Regions from separate parts of the Bacillus sp. GW821-FHT01G09 genome, predicted to be linked through region 2. Evidence: riboswitches for the same ligand, from Rfam matches in the RefSeq annotation. Region 2 holds a riboswitch; each other region holds the start of a gene.

Region 1 (5,098 bases), on a different contig from region 2:
GCAGTGATTGTGCTGGCAGCTGGGATGCTCTATTTGGAATCAAGGCGGAAAAAAGCGCAGGCATCTGGCGAAGGCTATGGCGGTTTTGATTCGCAGAATGCTCCTGCTCCTGAATCGATTGAGTCCGCGGCTGAACCGGACAAAAGCCCGATTCGGCACGCGCTTGCCTTTGTCCCGCTTATTCTCGTCGGTGCAGTGAATAAATATTTTACCATTTACCTGCCAAAGTGGTATCCGAATGGATTTGATTTTTCTTCCATAGGATTAAAGGAGTTCGGCAGGCTTGATACTTCTTCAGCGGCTGCTATTTGGTCGGTGGAGATTGCTTTAGTGATTGGCATCATCACAACGATTTTATTTGATTGGAGAAGTGTGTTTGCCCAATTGAAGGAAGGGCTGAATGAAGGAATTGGCGGCGCCTTGCTGGCATCTATGAATACGGGTGCCGAGTACGGGTTCGGCGGCATTATCGCCGCGCTGCCGGGGTTTCATAAGCTGAGCAGCGGAATTTCACATACTTTTACCGATCCGCTTGTAAATGGCGCCGTTACGACAACTGCGCTGGCGGGAATCACCGGCTCGGCTTCAGGAGGAATGGGCATTGCGTTAAGCGCGATGTCAGAACAATACTTACAGGCGATTCAGGCTTACAATATTCCGCCAGAGGTGATGCATCGGGTCATTTCAATGGCATCAGGCGGGATGGATACACTGCCGCATAATGGCGCCGTTATCACGCTTCTGGCCGTGACGGGTTTGACACACCGGCAATCCTATCGCGATATTTTTGCGATCACGCTCATTAAAACGGCTGCCGTATTTGCTGTGATCGCGATTTACAGCCTGACTGGTCTAGTGTAGAAGAAAACGAAAGGGGCATCAATATGGGAAAAGTGCTGTCATCAAGCAAGGAAGCTGCGAAATTGATTCATGATGGGGATACGCTGATCGCGGGAGGGTTTGGGCTGTGCGGCATCCCTGAACAGCTCATTTTGTCTATAAGAGATCAGGGGGTAAAGGATTTAACCGTTGTCAGCAATAACTGCGGAGTGGATGACTGGGGGCTTGGTTTGCTTCTGGCTAACAAGCAAATCAAGAAAATGATCGCTTCCTATGTCGGTGAAAATAAAATTTTTGAGCGGCAGTTTTTAAGCGGAGAGCTTGAGGTCGAGCTTGTTCCCCAAGGAACGCTCGCTGAGAGAATTCGTGCAGGCGGTGCAGGCATACCGGGATTTTATACGGCGACAGGCGTCGGCACCTCCATAGCCGAGGGAAAGGAACATAAAACATTCGGCGGCCGGACTTATGTGCTGGAGCGAGGCATTACCGGCAATGTGGCGATCGTCAAAGCGTGGAAAGCGGACACCATGGGCAATTTGGTTTTTAGGAAAACGGCGAGAAATTTCAATCCCATTGCCGCCATGGCAGGCAAGATCACGATTGCCGAGGCGGAAGAAATCGTGGAAGCAGGAGAGCTCGATCCAGATCACATCCATACGCCGGGAATTTACGTACAGCATGTCGTGCTTGGCTCGAGCCAAGAAAAACGGATAGAAAAACGAACAGTTCAGCAAGCATCGGGAAAGGGTGAGGCCAAGTGAAGGAAGCGAGAAAACGAATGGTCAAACGGGCTGTACAAGAAATCAAGGACGGCATGAATGTGAATCTCGGGATTGGAATGCCGACGCTTGTCGCAAATGAGATACCCGATGGCGTTCACGTCATGCTTCAGTCGGAAAACGGCTTGCTCGGAATCGGCCCCTATCCTCTGGAAGGAATGGAAGACGCGGATTTGATCAATGCGGGAAAGGAAACGATCACTGAAGTGACGGGCGCCTCTTATTTTGACAGCGCTGAGTCATTCGCGATGATAAGAGGCGGGCATATCGATTTGGCTATTCTTGGCGGAATGGAGGTTTCGGAGCAGGGGGATTTGGCAAATTGGATGATCCCCGGCAAAATGGTAAAAGGGATGGGCGGCGCCATGGATCTCGTCAACGGGGCGAAACGGATCGTTGTCATCATGGAGCACGTCAATAAGCATGGCGAATCAAAGGTGAAAAAAACATGCTCCCTTCCGCTGACAGGCCAGAAAGTCGTACACAGGCTGATTACGGATTTGGCTGTATTTGATTTTGTAAATGGCCGCATGACACTGACGGAGCTTCAGGATGGTGTCACAATTGAAGAGGTTTATGAAAAAACAGAAGCTGATTTCGCTGTAAGCCAATCTGTACTTAATTCTTAATGGGAAGGTGTTTGACATGAGAAAACAAGTCGCTTTGGTGACAGGGGCTGCCGGCGGAATCGGATTCGAAATGGCAAGAGAATTCGCCCGGGAAGGTGCCAGCGTCATCGTTTCAGACCTCCGTCCGGAAGCATGTGAAAAAGCAGCCTCCAAGCTTGCAGAAGAAGGCTTTGACGCGGCGGCCATTCCGTATGATGTGACAAAGGAAGCGCAAGTTGCTGATACGGTGAACGTCATCCAAAAACAATACGGCCGCTTGGATATTCTGGTGAACAATGCCGGTATTCAGCACGTCGCTCCGATTGAAGAGTTTCCGACAGACACCTTTGAACAGCTGATCAAGGTCATGCTGACGGCCCCCTTTATTGCAATGAAGCATGTTTTTCCGATCATGAAAAAACAGCAGTTTGGCAGAATCATTAATATCGCGTCTGTTAATGGATTAGTCGGCTTTGCAGGGAAATCCGCTTATAATAGCGCCAAGCACGGCGTCATTGGACTCACAAAAGTAGGGGCGCTGGAAGGCGCGCCCCACGGCATAACAGTCAATGCGCTCTGTCCGGGTTATGTCGATACCCAGCTTGTACGCAATCAGCTTAGCGATCTATCGAAAACTAGAAATGTCCCTTACGACTCTGTACTTGAACAAGTCATTTTTCCGCTTGTGCCGCAAAAGCGACTGCTTTCCGTCAAGGAAATTGCGGATTATGCCGTGTTTTTGGCAAGTGAGAAGGCGAAGGGCGTCACTGGGCAGGCTGTCGTCCTTGATGGGGGCTACACCGCACAATGACATAAAAAACACACTTGCTCCGCTAGGGAATCAAGTGTGTTTTTTCTTTGCTTATTTCCAAACATCATTAGCGATCTCAACCACATGGCGGAGCTTCGCCCATTGCTGTTCTTCAGTCAGCTTATTGCCTTCCTCAGTTGAAGCGAATCCGCATTGAGGGCTGAGGCAAAGCTGGTCTAAGCTTACATAACGGGATGCTTCTTCGATACGGCGTTTCACGTCATCCGGATTTTCAAGCTCACCGAATTTAGATGTCACTAAGCCAAGAACAAGCTGAAGATCAGACCGTTTTACGTAACGGAGCGGCTCAAATCCGCCTGAGCGTGAATCATCATACTCTAAGAAAAGTCCGTCAAGATTCAAGCCGTCAAAAATGGTTTCGGCTGCTGCGTCATAGCCGCCTTCCGCTGTCCAAGTGGACTGGAAGTTGCCGCGGCAAATATGCATGGTTACCGTCAAGTCATCCGGGCGGTCTGCAATCGCGTCGTTAATAGATTTCGCAAACAGCTGGCGAAGCTCATCAGGCGTTGTTCCGAACGCTTCGATTTGTTTTAAGCCTTTTTCTGATAAGAAAACGGCCCACGCTGTATCATCAAGCTGGAGGTAGCGGCAGCCTCTGTCATAAAACGCTTGAATCGCTTTTTTATATGCTTTGGATACATCATGCTGGAAAAGGTGATAATCTTTTTTATACGCATCCTTTTCCAGTTTTCCGCGGAAAAACAGCATATTCGGGCTTGGAATCGTCATCTTTGGCGTTGCGTCACCGGCAATGCTATGGAGAAATGAATAATCTTCAAGCATTGGGTGAGTTGAAAAGTCGATATCGCCTGTGACTTTAATGCCACGTGCTTTTGTCTGTACGTTATGGAATTGAATGCCTTGCTCAGGAGTAAACGGCTCAACGCCATCTAAGTTTTCCAGGAAATCAAAGTGCCACCACGCTCTGCGGAATTCACCGTCTGTCACGACGTTCAGGCCGGTTTCCTTCTGTTTTTCCACAATGCGGATGATTTCATCGTTTTCAATTTGGCGAAGCTGCTCAGCCGTAATTTCGCCGGCCGCTTTTTGCAGCCGCGCTTTTTTAACGGGCTCAGATCTCAACAGGCTTCCGACTTGATCCGCGCGAAACGGCGGTTTTTTTCTTTGAAGTGATTTTTGTTCTGCGGGTGTTGTTTGTTGTGACATGTTGTCCATTCCTTCTTTCCATTCAAATATAAAAAAGCTCTTCCTTTGGATAAGGAAGAGCTTGCGTGACAATCTCAACCTTATCTTCAAGAGCAATCATTGCTCTAAAGGATTTAGCACCATTCTGTTAAACAGCGGTTGCCGGGTATCGCAGGGCCAGTCCCTCCACCTCTCTTGATAAGGAAAACCTTTTTATGAAATTTTCTGATAGTATCTATTATTCACACATTTTCTATTTCTGTCAATGATAGATTATCTCCACACATCGTTGGCAATGTCGATGACATGGCGAAGCTTTGCCCATTGCTGCTCCTCTGTCAGAAGGTTGCCTTCTTCTGTAGAGGCGAAACCGCACTGCGGGCTCAGGCATAGCTGGTCCAAGCTGACAAAACGCGCGGCTTCATTGATACGGCGTTTCACATCCTCAGGATTTTCAAGCTCGCCGTATTTCGATGTGATCAAGCCGAGCACAATTTGCAGATCCTTGCGCTTCACAAAACGGAGCGGATCAAAGTTTCCGGAGCGGTCATCATCGTATTCCAAGAACAGGCCGTCAAGGTTTAAGCCGTCCAAAATCGTTTCCGCTACAGCGTCGTACCCTCCTGATGCCGCCCAGGTTGAGCGGAAGTTGCCGCGGCAAATGTGCATTGTGATCGTTAAATCGCCAGGCCGGTCTGCCACTGCATCGTTAATCGTTTTGGCAAACAAGGCAGGCAATGTTTCTGGATCGCCGCCGAGCGCCCGGACAACCTCTCTGCCTTTTTCCTCAAAGAAGAGAGACCATGACGTATCATCGAGCTGGAGATAACGGCAGCCAGCATCATAGAAGGCTTTGATTGCTTTTTTGTACGCTTGGGCCAGATCATGAAAAT
Region 2 (5,098 bases):
CTCCTTCGTCAGTTTGCTGATCGGCGGCAGGACTCCGAAGGCATCAGCCGTCAAAAATACAATTGCTGACGGATGGCCAGCCATGCTTGGAGTCACGATGTTGTCAATCATATGAATCGGGTAAGCTGCCCGCGTGTTTTCAGTATAAAAGGAATCATCATAATTGGCTTCGCGTGTATCTTCATCAACAACGACATTTTCGAGAACAGACCCGAAGCGGATCGCGTTAAAGATTTGCGGCTCCTTTTCCTCGCTTAAATGAATGCACTTAGCGTAGCACCCGCCTTCAATATTAAAGACGCCTGTATCAGACCAGCCATGTTCATCGTCACCGATCAGCTTGCGGTCAGCATCTGCCGACAGGGTGGTCTTGCCTGTTCCTGACAGTCCGAAGAAAAGGGCGACATCGCCTTTTTCACCAACATTGGCGGAGCAGTGCATAGATAAAATATCTCTTTCAGGCAGCAGGAAATTCATAATGGAGAAAATGGACTTCTTCATTTCACCGGCATACTCAGTTCCGCCGATTAAAATTGTCCGCTTTTCGAAAGAGACAATAATGAACGTTTCGGAATGAGTGCCGTCTGTTTTTGGATCCGCTTTGAAGTGCGGAGCAGAAAGAATGGTGAACGGCTGCTCAACTGTTTTCTTATCATTTCCTTCCGGACGGATAAACAGCTGCCGCGCAAATAAATTGTGCCATGCGAACTCATTTACGACAGTGATCGGCAGCCTGTATTTCTCGTCTGCTCCGGCAAATCCTTCGAAAACAAACAGTTCATCTCGCTCCTTTAAATAGCTGACAACTTTCGTATACAGCCGCTCAAACGCTTCTTCTGAAATGGGCTGATTCACCAAGCCCCAATCGATCTTATTTTTCGTGCTTTCTTCCTCCACGATGAATTTATCTTTAGGTGAGCGTCCTGTGTAAGCGCCTGTTGTCGCGCGAACAGCACCTGTGGATGTTAAAATGCCTTCGTTTCGGGAAAGTACTTTTTCTGTTAGCTGTGCTGCTGATAAATTATGACGCACATTTGGACATGTTAATAAGGCTTGTAAATCAGCGGTCAAATCAACTGAGTTCATATGAAACCTTCCTTTATCGTTTTTTGTGTTTTGCTAATTGTTAATTAGTATAACATATATTTTCAAATAGTCTATACTATTTATTATTTTTTGTGTGTGCATTTCCATTGTTTTCCCTCAATATAGGTGCCTATTTCTTCTGAATCATATTGACATTGCAAACCCTTTTACGATAAGATATTTCATTGAGCGGATACTCTTATCCCGAGCTGGCGGAGGGACAGGCCCTATGAAGCCCAGCAACCGGTTTCTCTGTTATTTATTATGTTCAACTGAGTGAGACAACCAAGGTGCTAACCTGTTGCAAGGTTGTATGATTCCTTGAGCGATAAGAGTGAAAGGCACAAAGACCAAACCCTTTCCTCGATGGAAAAGGTTTTTTTATTTCATAAATATGCCAATTAACATTCTCTAATATAACTGTACATTGTATAAGAGGGAGCGAGTTCCGTATCATATATACAAGGTCTTTCGGGAGGCCTTGTGCAGGAGGAAGCAAATCATGAGTAAAAATCGTCGTTTATTTACATCAGAATCTGTTACGGAGGGGCATCCGGATAAAATCTGTGACCAGATTTCTGACAGTATTTTAGATGAAATTTTAAAGAAAGACCCTAACGCGCGTGTTGCTTGTGAAACATCTGTGACAACAGGTTTGGTTCTTGTAAGCGGAGAGATCACAACTTCTACGTATGTTGACATTCCGAAAACGGTTCGCCAAACCATTAAAGAAATCGGATACACACGTGCAAAATACGGATTTGATGCGGAAACTTGTGCGGTTTTAACATCAATTGATGAGCAGTCTGCTGATATCGCGATGGGCGTAGACCAAGCGCTTGAAGCCCGTGAAGGCACAATGAGCGACGAAGAAATTGAAGCGATTGGTGCGGGTGACCAAGGATTAATGTTCGGTTATGCGTGCAACGAAACGAAAGAGCTTATGCCTCTTCCAATTTCACTTGCCCATAAATTAGCCCGCCGCCTAAGTGAAGTCCGTAAAGAAGATATTCTTCCGTACCTTCGCCCTGACGGCAAAACACAGGTAACGGTTGAGTACGATGAAAATAACAAACCAGTCCGCATTGACGCGATTGTTATTTCAACTCAGCATCACCCTGAAATTACACTTGAGCAAATTCAGCGCAACATTAAAGAACATGTAATCAATCCGGTTGTTCCTGAAGAGCTGATTGATGAAGAAACAAAATATTTCATCAACCCTACAGGACGTTTCGTAATCGGAGGCCCTCAAGGGGATGCGGGACTTACAGGACGCAAAATCATCGTTGATACGTACGGCGGCTATGCACGCCACGGCGGAGGCGCGTTCTCAGGTAAGGACGCGACGAAGGTAGACCGTTCTGCAGCTTATGCGGCAAGATACGTTGCGAAAAACATCGTTGCGGCTGAGCTTGCTGATTCTTGCGAAGTACAGCTTGCTTACGCGATCGGTGTTGCACAGCCTGTGTCAATCTCAATCAACACATTCGGTTCCGGAAAAGCTTCTGAGGAAAAACTGATTGAAGTTGTTCGCAATAACTTTGATTTACGACCTGCCGGCATTATCAAAATGCTTGATTTGCGCCGTCCGATCTACAAACAAACTGCTGCGTACGGCCACTTTGGACGTCACGATGTTGACCTTCCTTGGGAGCGTACAGACAAAGCGGAGCAGCTGCGTAAAGAAGCGTTAGGAGAATAATTTTATAGCCGCTTACTGGTTAAGCGGCTTTCCCTTTTTTATCGTTGTATTCATGTTTATTTTTTTACATAACTGTGAAACCAAATACTATTCACAGCGTCTATAAATAGGGGTTCAATGATGACAATTTTAATTATGGAGGCAATACTATGTGTGGATTTGTCGGGGTTTTTAACAAGCATCCGTTAGCTCAAACCGCTGATCAAGAAGAACTAATCAAACAAATGAACCAAATGATCGTTCACCGCGGTCCTGACAGTGATGGATATTTCCATGATGAGCACGTCGGCTTCGGATTCAGACGGCTCAGCATTATTGATGTAGAAAATGGCGGACAGCCTTTATCATATGAAGATGAAACATATTGGATTATCTTTAACGGAGAAATCTATAACTATATTGAACTGAGAGAAGAACTTGAAGCAAAGGGGTACACATTCAACACGGATTCGGACACAGAGGTTCTTCTTGCGACTTACCGTCACTATAAAGAAGAAGCGGCGTCCAAACTGCGCGGTATGTTTGCCTTTCTGATTTGGAATAAAAACGATCATGTGCTTTATGGAGCAAGAGATCCATTCGGCATTAAACCGTTGTACTATACAACAATCAATGATCAGGTTTATTTTGCCTCAGAGAGAAAAAGTTTAATGGTTGCTCAGAATGATATTGAAATAGATAAAGAGGCATTGCAGCAGTACATGTCTTTCCAATTTGTTCCTGAACCGAGCACGCTTGATGCCCATGTGAAAAAAGTAGAGCCGGGTTCACAGTTCACAATCCGCCCGGACGGCGATATCACATTCAAAACGTATTTCAAAGCGAACCTCAAGCCGGTTCAGACTGAAGAAGACAAGCTTGTGAAAGAAGTCAGAGACGCGATCTATGACTCTGTAAACGTTCATATGAGAAGTGACGTTCCTGTCGGTTCGTTCCTGTCTGGCGGGATTGATTCTTCCTTTATTGTGTCTGTTGCGAAGGAATTTCATCCAAGCTTAAAAACATTCTCTGTCGGCTTTGAACAGCAGGGCTTCAGTGAGGTTGATGTAGCGAAAGAAACGGCAGCGGCGCTGGGCATTGAAAATATCAGCAAAGTCATTTCGCCTGAGGAATACATGAATGAGCTTCCGAAGATCGTATGGCATTTTGATGACCCGCTTGCTGATCCGGCAGCGATTCCGTTGTACTTTGTTGCAAAAGAAGCGAAAAAACATGTAACGGTTGCTTTATCAGGTGAAGGAGCGGATGAGCTCTTCGGCGGATATAACATTTACCGTGAGCCGCTTTCGCTTAAACCGTTTGAACGCATTCCGTCCGGCCTGAAAAAGATGCTTCTGCACGTTGCTGCCGTTATGCCTGAAGGTATGAGAGGAAAGAGCCTGCTTGAGCGCGGCTGTACTCCGCTTCAGGATCGTTATATCGGTAACGCGAAAATCTTTGAAGAGTCTGTCAAAAAGCAGCTGTTGAAGCATTATAATCCGAACCTTTCATATCGCGATGTGACGAAGACTTACTTTACAGAAAGCAGCTCGTACAGCGATATCAACAAAATGCAGTATGTCGATATCCACACTTGGATGCGCGGCGACATTTTGTTAAAGGCGGATAAAATGACGATGGCGAATTCTTTGGAACTGCGTGTGCCGTTCTTGGATAAAGTCGTATTCGACGTCGCTTCAAAAATTCCTGATGAGCTGAAAACGAAGAACGGCACGACGAAGTATCTTCTTCGCAAAGCCGCTGAAGGAATTGTGCCTGAGCATGTATTAAACCGCAAAAAGCTTGGTTTCCCTGTACCGATCCGTCATTGGCTGAAAAACGAAATGAACGAATGGGTGCGGAATATTATCCAGGAAAGCCAAACGGATGCTTATATCCATAAGGATTATGTCCTTCAGCTTCTTGAAGACCATTGTGCGGACAAGGCTGATAACAGCCGTAAAATCTGGACTGTACTGATCTTTATGATCTGGCACAGCATCAATATTGAAAAACGGTATATGCCTGAAGAGCTGAGCCATCAGCCTAAAGAAGTCATCTTTGTGTAACAGACAACAAGGCTTTCGAGTAGTCGAAAGCCTTGTTGTTATCCTTTTATTTCTCCATCATCATTGGTTTACCCAATTCATACGAAATATTCAGAAAAATGATTTAATGATATTTTTTTCTAGGGGAGAAGAAAGCATGCAAAAACAAAAACAAGAGCTGCACCGCGGACTCGAAGAAAGGCATATTTCTTTAATGTCTTTAGGAGCTGCTATAGGAGTAGGGTTGTTCCTCGGCTCCGCATCAGCTATTCAATTAGCA
Region 3 (5,098 bases), on a different contig from region 2:
GTACAATTGCAGGCTGCGACAAAGCATTGGTTTTCAATGGCCCGCGCAATAAGCAGGCTTTTCCAATGATCAAGGCGGGGAAGAGGCCATTCCGCAGAAATAAACAGCACGTTGGCGCCTTTTGTCGTATGTTTTCTGATCCATTCCGGAAAACGGATATCGTAACAGATCAATCCTGAGCTTTTGACGCCGTCAAGCTCAAAGTATCCGTCTTCGGAACCGGCTGATAAATACAGATGCTCATCCATCAGCTGAAAAAGATGGGCTTTTCTGTACTCTTTAATGATTTGCCCTTCCTTATCCGCGATGTACATTGTATTATAAACATCAGAATTCTTCCTGACAGCGACCGATCCGGCGACAATATGAACACCATGTTTTTTTGCCGTTTTCTTCAGCCAGCTCTGAGCGGAGCGGCCGTCTTCGTCAGCGAGTTCATCAAGATTGGCCAGATCATATCCGGTCGTCCATAATTCAGGCAGAACAAGAACATCAGCATGTTTGCTTTCTATTCCGATGAAAAATTCAGCCTTTTTTATATTTTCCGAAGGTTTTCCGTATGAAATATCAAATTGAAGACAAGATATCGTCCATTTCATCTTTTTAACACCCCAAATTTTTCTTTACTTTTTTCATTTAACCATATATGATGATGGACTATCATTTCAAGATTTTTTTAGAAGGTGAGAATAGATGAAATTTGAACAGTCTCATGTATTGAAGGAATTGCCTAAACAATTCTTCGCTTCTCTGGTGCAGAAAGTGAACCGAAAGCTCGCAGAAGGACATGACGTTATCAATCTAGGACAGGGAAATCCAGATCAGCCGACTCCTGAACATATTGTCGAGGAGATGAAACGAGCTGTTGCTGATCCTGAGAATCATAAATATTCGTCTTTTCGCGGCTCATACCGTCTGAAGTCAGCGGCTGCTGCATTTTACAAAAGAGAGTACGGCATTGATCTGGATCCGGAAACCGAAGTCGCTGTATTATTCGGCGGAAAAGCCGGTCTTGTCGAGCTCCCGCAATGCTTGTTGAATCCCGGTGATACGATTTTAGTTCCCGATCCGGGTTATCCTGATTACTGGTCGGGTGTCACACTTGCAAAAGCAAAGATGGAAATGATGCCGCTCGTAAAGGACAGGGCGTTTCTCCCTGATTACAGCAGCATAACCGCTGAAGTAAGGGAACAGGCGAAATTGATGTATTTGAATTATCCGAATAATCCGACCGGAGCTGTTGCTACTTCCGAGTTCTTTGAAGATACCGTGCGTTTTGCGGCTGAAAACGGAATCTGCGTCGTTCACGATTTTGCTTACGGCGCTGTAGGATTTGACGGCTGCAAGCCTTTAAGCTTTTTGCAGACTGAAGGTGCGAAGGATATCGGAATTGAAATTTACACGCTGTCAAAAACGTATAATATGGCAGGATGGCGGGTTGGCTTTGCCGTCGGAAACGCTTCGGTCATTGAAGCGATCAATCTTTATCAAGACCATATGTTTGTCAGTCTTTTCAGAGCGACTCAAGAGGCTGCAGCAGAGGCACTGTTAGCCGATCAGACGTGTGTGGCAGAGCAAAATGCCAGATATGAGAGCAGGAGAAACGCTTGGATCACGGCATGCCGGGAAATCGGCTGGGATGTAACAGCTCCCGCAGGTTCTTTTTTTGCATGGCTGCCTGTGCCTGAAGGCTATACTTCTGAGCAGTTCTCAGATCTTTTGCTGGAAAAAGCGAATGTGGCGGTTGCGGCTGGAAACGGCTTCGGTAAATATGGCGAGGGCTACGTCAGAGTCGGACTTTTAACAAGTGAAGAAAGACTTAAGGAAGCCGCTTATCGAATTGGCAAACTGAACCTGTTTACCCAAAAAAGCATTGACAAGACTTTATAACGATGGGATAATTCAAAATAATTTATAAAATCTATATTTTCTTATCAAGAGCAGGCAGAGGGACGAGCCCGATGAAGCCCGGCAACCGACTTATAAAGCACGGTGCTAATTCTTGCAGCTAGCGGCTGAGAGATAAGATTCGGACGAGAAACGAAACCTCTTTAGACGCGATTGCAGTTTGAAGAGGTTTTTTGATATGGATGAAAATGAAAGGAGCTCTGGCATGAGTGAGTTATTAGCGACATATCTCCTGACCGAACCGGGAGCCGATACAGAGAAGAAAGCAGAACAAATCGCAACAGGATTGACAGTAGGCTCCTGGACTGATCTGCCCCTTGTAAAACAGGAGCAAATGCAAAAGCACAAGGGGCGGGTGATAAAAGTTGAGGAGAGAGAGGGAACTGCATCAGAAAAACAAGCGGTCATCACAATTGCCTATCCTGAAATCAATTTCTCTCAGGATATTCCGGCTTTGCTGACAACAGTGTTTGGCAAGCTGTCCCTGGACGGAAAAATCAAATTAATCGATCTTCACTTCTCTGAAGCATTTAAGCGTGCACTGCCGGGACCGAAGTTTGGCGTATACGGCATCCGGAAGCTGCTGGGAGAGTTTGAGAGACCGCTGTTAATGAGCATATTTAAAGGCGTAATCGGAAGGGACCTGAGTGATATTAAAGAACAGCTCCGGCAGCAGGCGCTTGGCGGAGTTGACTTGATTAAAGACGATGAAATTTTCTTTGAGACTGGTCTAGCGCCTTTTGAAACAAGAATTGCAGAAGGAAAGCAAATATTGAAAGAAACGTATGAACAAACCGGACATAAAACGCTGTATGCGGTGAATTTGACCGGACGTACGGCTGATCTGTTAGACAAAGCGAGACGCGCCGCCGAGTTGGGAGCGGATGCGCTTTTGTTTAATGTCTTCGCTTACGGCTTGGACGTTATGCAAGGCCTTGCAGAAGATCCTGAAATCCCAGTTCCGATTATGGCGCATCCAGCAGTGAGCGGAGCGTTTACGTCTTCTCCGTTTTACGGTTTTTCTCACGCTCTTTTACTCGGAAAATTAAACCGATATTGCGGTGCTGACTTCAGCCTCTTTCCGTCTCCATATGGTTCGGTTGCGCTTCCAAGAGCAGATGCACTGGCGATTCATGAAGAATGTGTGAGAGAGGATGCTTTTAACCAAACATTTGCTGTTCCGTCAGCAGGCATTCATCCCGGCATGGTTCCGCTATTAATGCGTGATTTCGGCATAGACCACATTATTAACGCCGGAGGAGGCGTACATGGACATCCGAACGGTGCCCAAGGCGGGGGGCGAGCGTTCAGAGCCATTATTGATGCGGTCCTAGAGGCCCAGCCGATTGATGAAAAAGCCGAACAATGCAAGGACCTTAAGCTTGCGCTAGATAAATGGGGAAAGGTTGAAGCCGTATGACGACTCGAAAACCTTTTATTATTTGTGATTTTGACGGAACCATCACGATGAACGACAACATTATAAATATCATGAAAACATTTGCTCCCCCAGAGTGGGTGGCATTAAAAGACGGCGTACTTTCCAAAACGCTGTCGATCAAGGAAGGTGTCGGGCGGATGTTCGGCCTTCTGCCCAGCAGTTTAAAAGAAGAGATTACAAGTTTTGTATTAGAAGATGCAAAAATCAGGGAAGGCTTTCGGGAATTTGTAGCATTTATCAATGAGCACGAGATTCCGTTTTATGTTATAAGCGGTGGAATGGACTTTTTTGTATATCCTTTGCTTGAAGGCATTGTGGAGAAAGACCGCATTTATTGCAACCATGCTTCATTTGACAATGACTATATCCATATTGACTGGCCTCATTCCTGCAAGGGCACATGCAGCAATCAATGCGGGTGCTGTAAGCCGTCGGTCATCCATGAACTTTCTGAACCGAACCAATATATCATCATGATCGGTGATTCGGTTACAGATGTGGAGGCAGCAAAGCTATCTGACCTATGCTTTGCAAGGGATTATTTATTAAACGAATGCCGGGAGCAAAACCTCAATCATCTTCCGTATCAAGATTTTTATGAGATCAGAAAGGAAATTGAGAATGTAAAGGAGGTACAGGAATGGCTGCAAAACAAGAACGCTGGCGAGAGCTCGCTGAAGTAAAAAGGGAATTGGCAGAGAGAGATTGGTTTCCGGCGACTAGCGGCAATCTGTCAATTAAGGTTACAGATGATCCTTTAACATTTCTCGTCACTGCAAGCGGAAAAGATAAACGCAAAGAGACGGTTGAAGATTTTCTGCTGGTTGATCAAAACGGAGAGCCTGCTGAAAGCGGGCATTCTCTGAAACCGTCAGCAGAAACGCTTTTGCATACACATTTGTACAATAAAACCAATGCCGGATGCTGCCTGCATGTCCATACGGTAAACAATAATGTGATTTCAGAGTTATACGGAGACCAAAAGAAAATCACATTCAAAGGCCAGGAAATTATAAAAGCACTCGGCTTGTGGGAAGAGAACGCAGAAGTGACCATTCCGATTATAGAAAATCCGGCACATATCCCGACGCTTGCGGCACTGTTTGCGGAAGAGATTTCAGAAGATTCAGGAGCTGTTCTGATCCGAAATCATGGTATTACGGCTTGGGGGAGAACAGCATTTGAGGCAAAAAGAGTGCTTGAAGCGTATGAATTTTTGTTCAGCTACCATTTGAAATTGAAAACACTCCAGCATCAGCTGGTTAAATAAAAGGAGGAATTGAAATGGCTACAATTCGAATTCATGATGAGGCAAATACAACGATTGAAAATCAAGAGGAAGTGGCAATCTTTCTGGACAGTCAAGAGGTTATTTATGAGCAATGGGATATCACGAAGCTTCCGGAACATCTCTCAGAGAAATATGACCTGACAGAAGAAGAAAAACAGCAAATTCTTGATACCTTCGAAACTGAAATTAAGGATATCTCAACCCGCCGCGGCTATAAAGCACAGGATGTTATTTCATTGTCAGACAGCAATCCGAAACTTGATGAACTGCTTGAAAACTTTAAAAGAGAGCATCACCATACAGACGATGAGGTTCGTTTTATTGTAAGCGGACACGGTATTTTTGTCATTCAAGGCAAGGACGGCACGTTTTTTGATGTCCGTTTAAACCCTGGAGATTTAATCTCTGTGCCTGAGAATATCCGTCATTACTTCACGCTTCAGGAGGACCGCAAAGTT

The links. A riboswitch is a leader RNA that binds a small molecule or an ion and turns the genes downstream of it on or off. The one in region 2 is predicted to bind S-adenosylmethionine.
Region 1: it holds a riboswitch for S-adenosylmethionine, as region 2 does, so the genes downstream of both, AC07VD_RS04195 (5-methyltetrahydropteroyltriglutamate--homocysteine S-methyltransferase) here and metK (methionine adenosyltransferase) in region 2, are expected to answer to the same signal.
Region 3: it holds a riboswitch for S-adenosylmethionine, as region 2 does, so the genes downstream of both, mtnW (2,3-diketo-5-methylthiopentyl-1-phosphate enolase) here and metK (methionine adenosyltransferase) in region 2, are expected to answer to the same signal.

The regions. Positions count from the first base shown of each region.
Region 1 covers NZ_JBWKWL010000001.1:837,251-842,348, reverse strand. The annotation lists gene AC07VD_RS04215 (GntP family permease) at 1-861, shown strand, start outside; gene AC07VD_RS04210 (CoA transferase subunit A) at 885-1,601, shown strand; gene AC07VD_RS04205 (CoA transferase subunit B) at 1,598-2,248, shown strand; gene AC07VD_RS04200 (3-hydroxybutyrate dehydrogenase) at 2,265-3,038, shown strand; gene AC07VD_RS04195 (5-methyltetrahydropteroyltriglutamate--homocysteine S-methyltransferase) at 3,090-4,226, opposite strand; SAM riboswitch class I at 4,304-4,410, opposite strand; gene AC07VD_RS04190 (5-methyltetrahydropteroyltriglutamate--homocysteine S-methyltransferase) at 4,479-5,098, opposite strand, start outside.
Region 2 covers NZ_JBWKWL010000003.1:477,892-482,989, reverse strand. The annotation lists gene pckA (phosphoenolpyruvate carboxykinase (ATP)) at 1-1,086, opposite strand, end outside; SAM riboswitch class I at 1,283-1,421, shown strand; gene metK (methionine adenosyltransferase) at 1,589-2,791, shown strand; gene asnB (asparagine synthase (glutamine-hydrolyzing)) at 2,941-4,839, shown strand; gene alaP (alanine permease AlaP) at 4,976-5,098, shown strand, end outside.
Region 3 covers NZ_JBWKWL010000002.1:477,536-482,633, forward strand. The annotation lists gene AC07VD_RS07940 (carbon-nitrogen family hydrolase) at 1-599, opposite strand, end outside; gene mtnE (methionine-glutamine aminotransferase) at 694-1,890, shown strand; SAM riboswitch class I at 1,929-2,029, shown strand; gene mtnW (2,3-diketo-5-methylthiopentyl-1-phosphate enolase) at 2,114-3,328, shown strand; gene mtnX (2-hydroxy-3-keto-5-methylthiopentenyl-1-phosphate phosphatase) at 3,325-4,032, shown strand; gene AC07VD_RS07960 (methylthioribulose 1-phosphate dehydratase) at 3,990-4,619, shown strand; gene mtnD (acireductone dioxygenase) at 4,634-5,098, shown strand, end outside.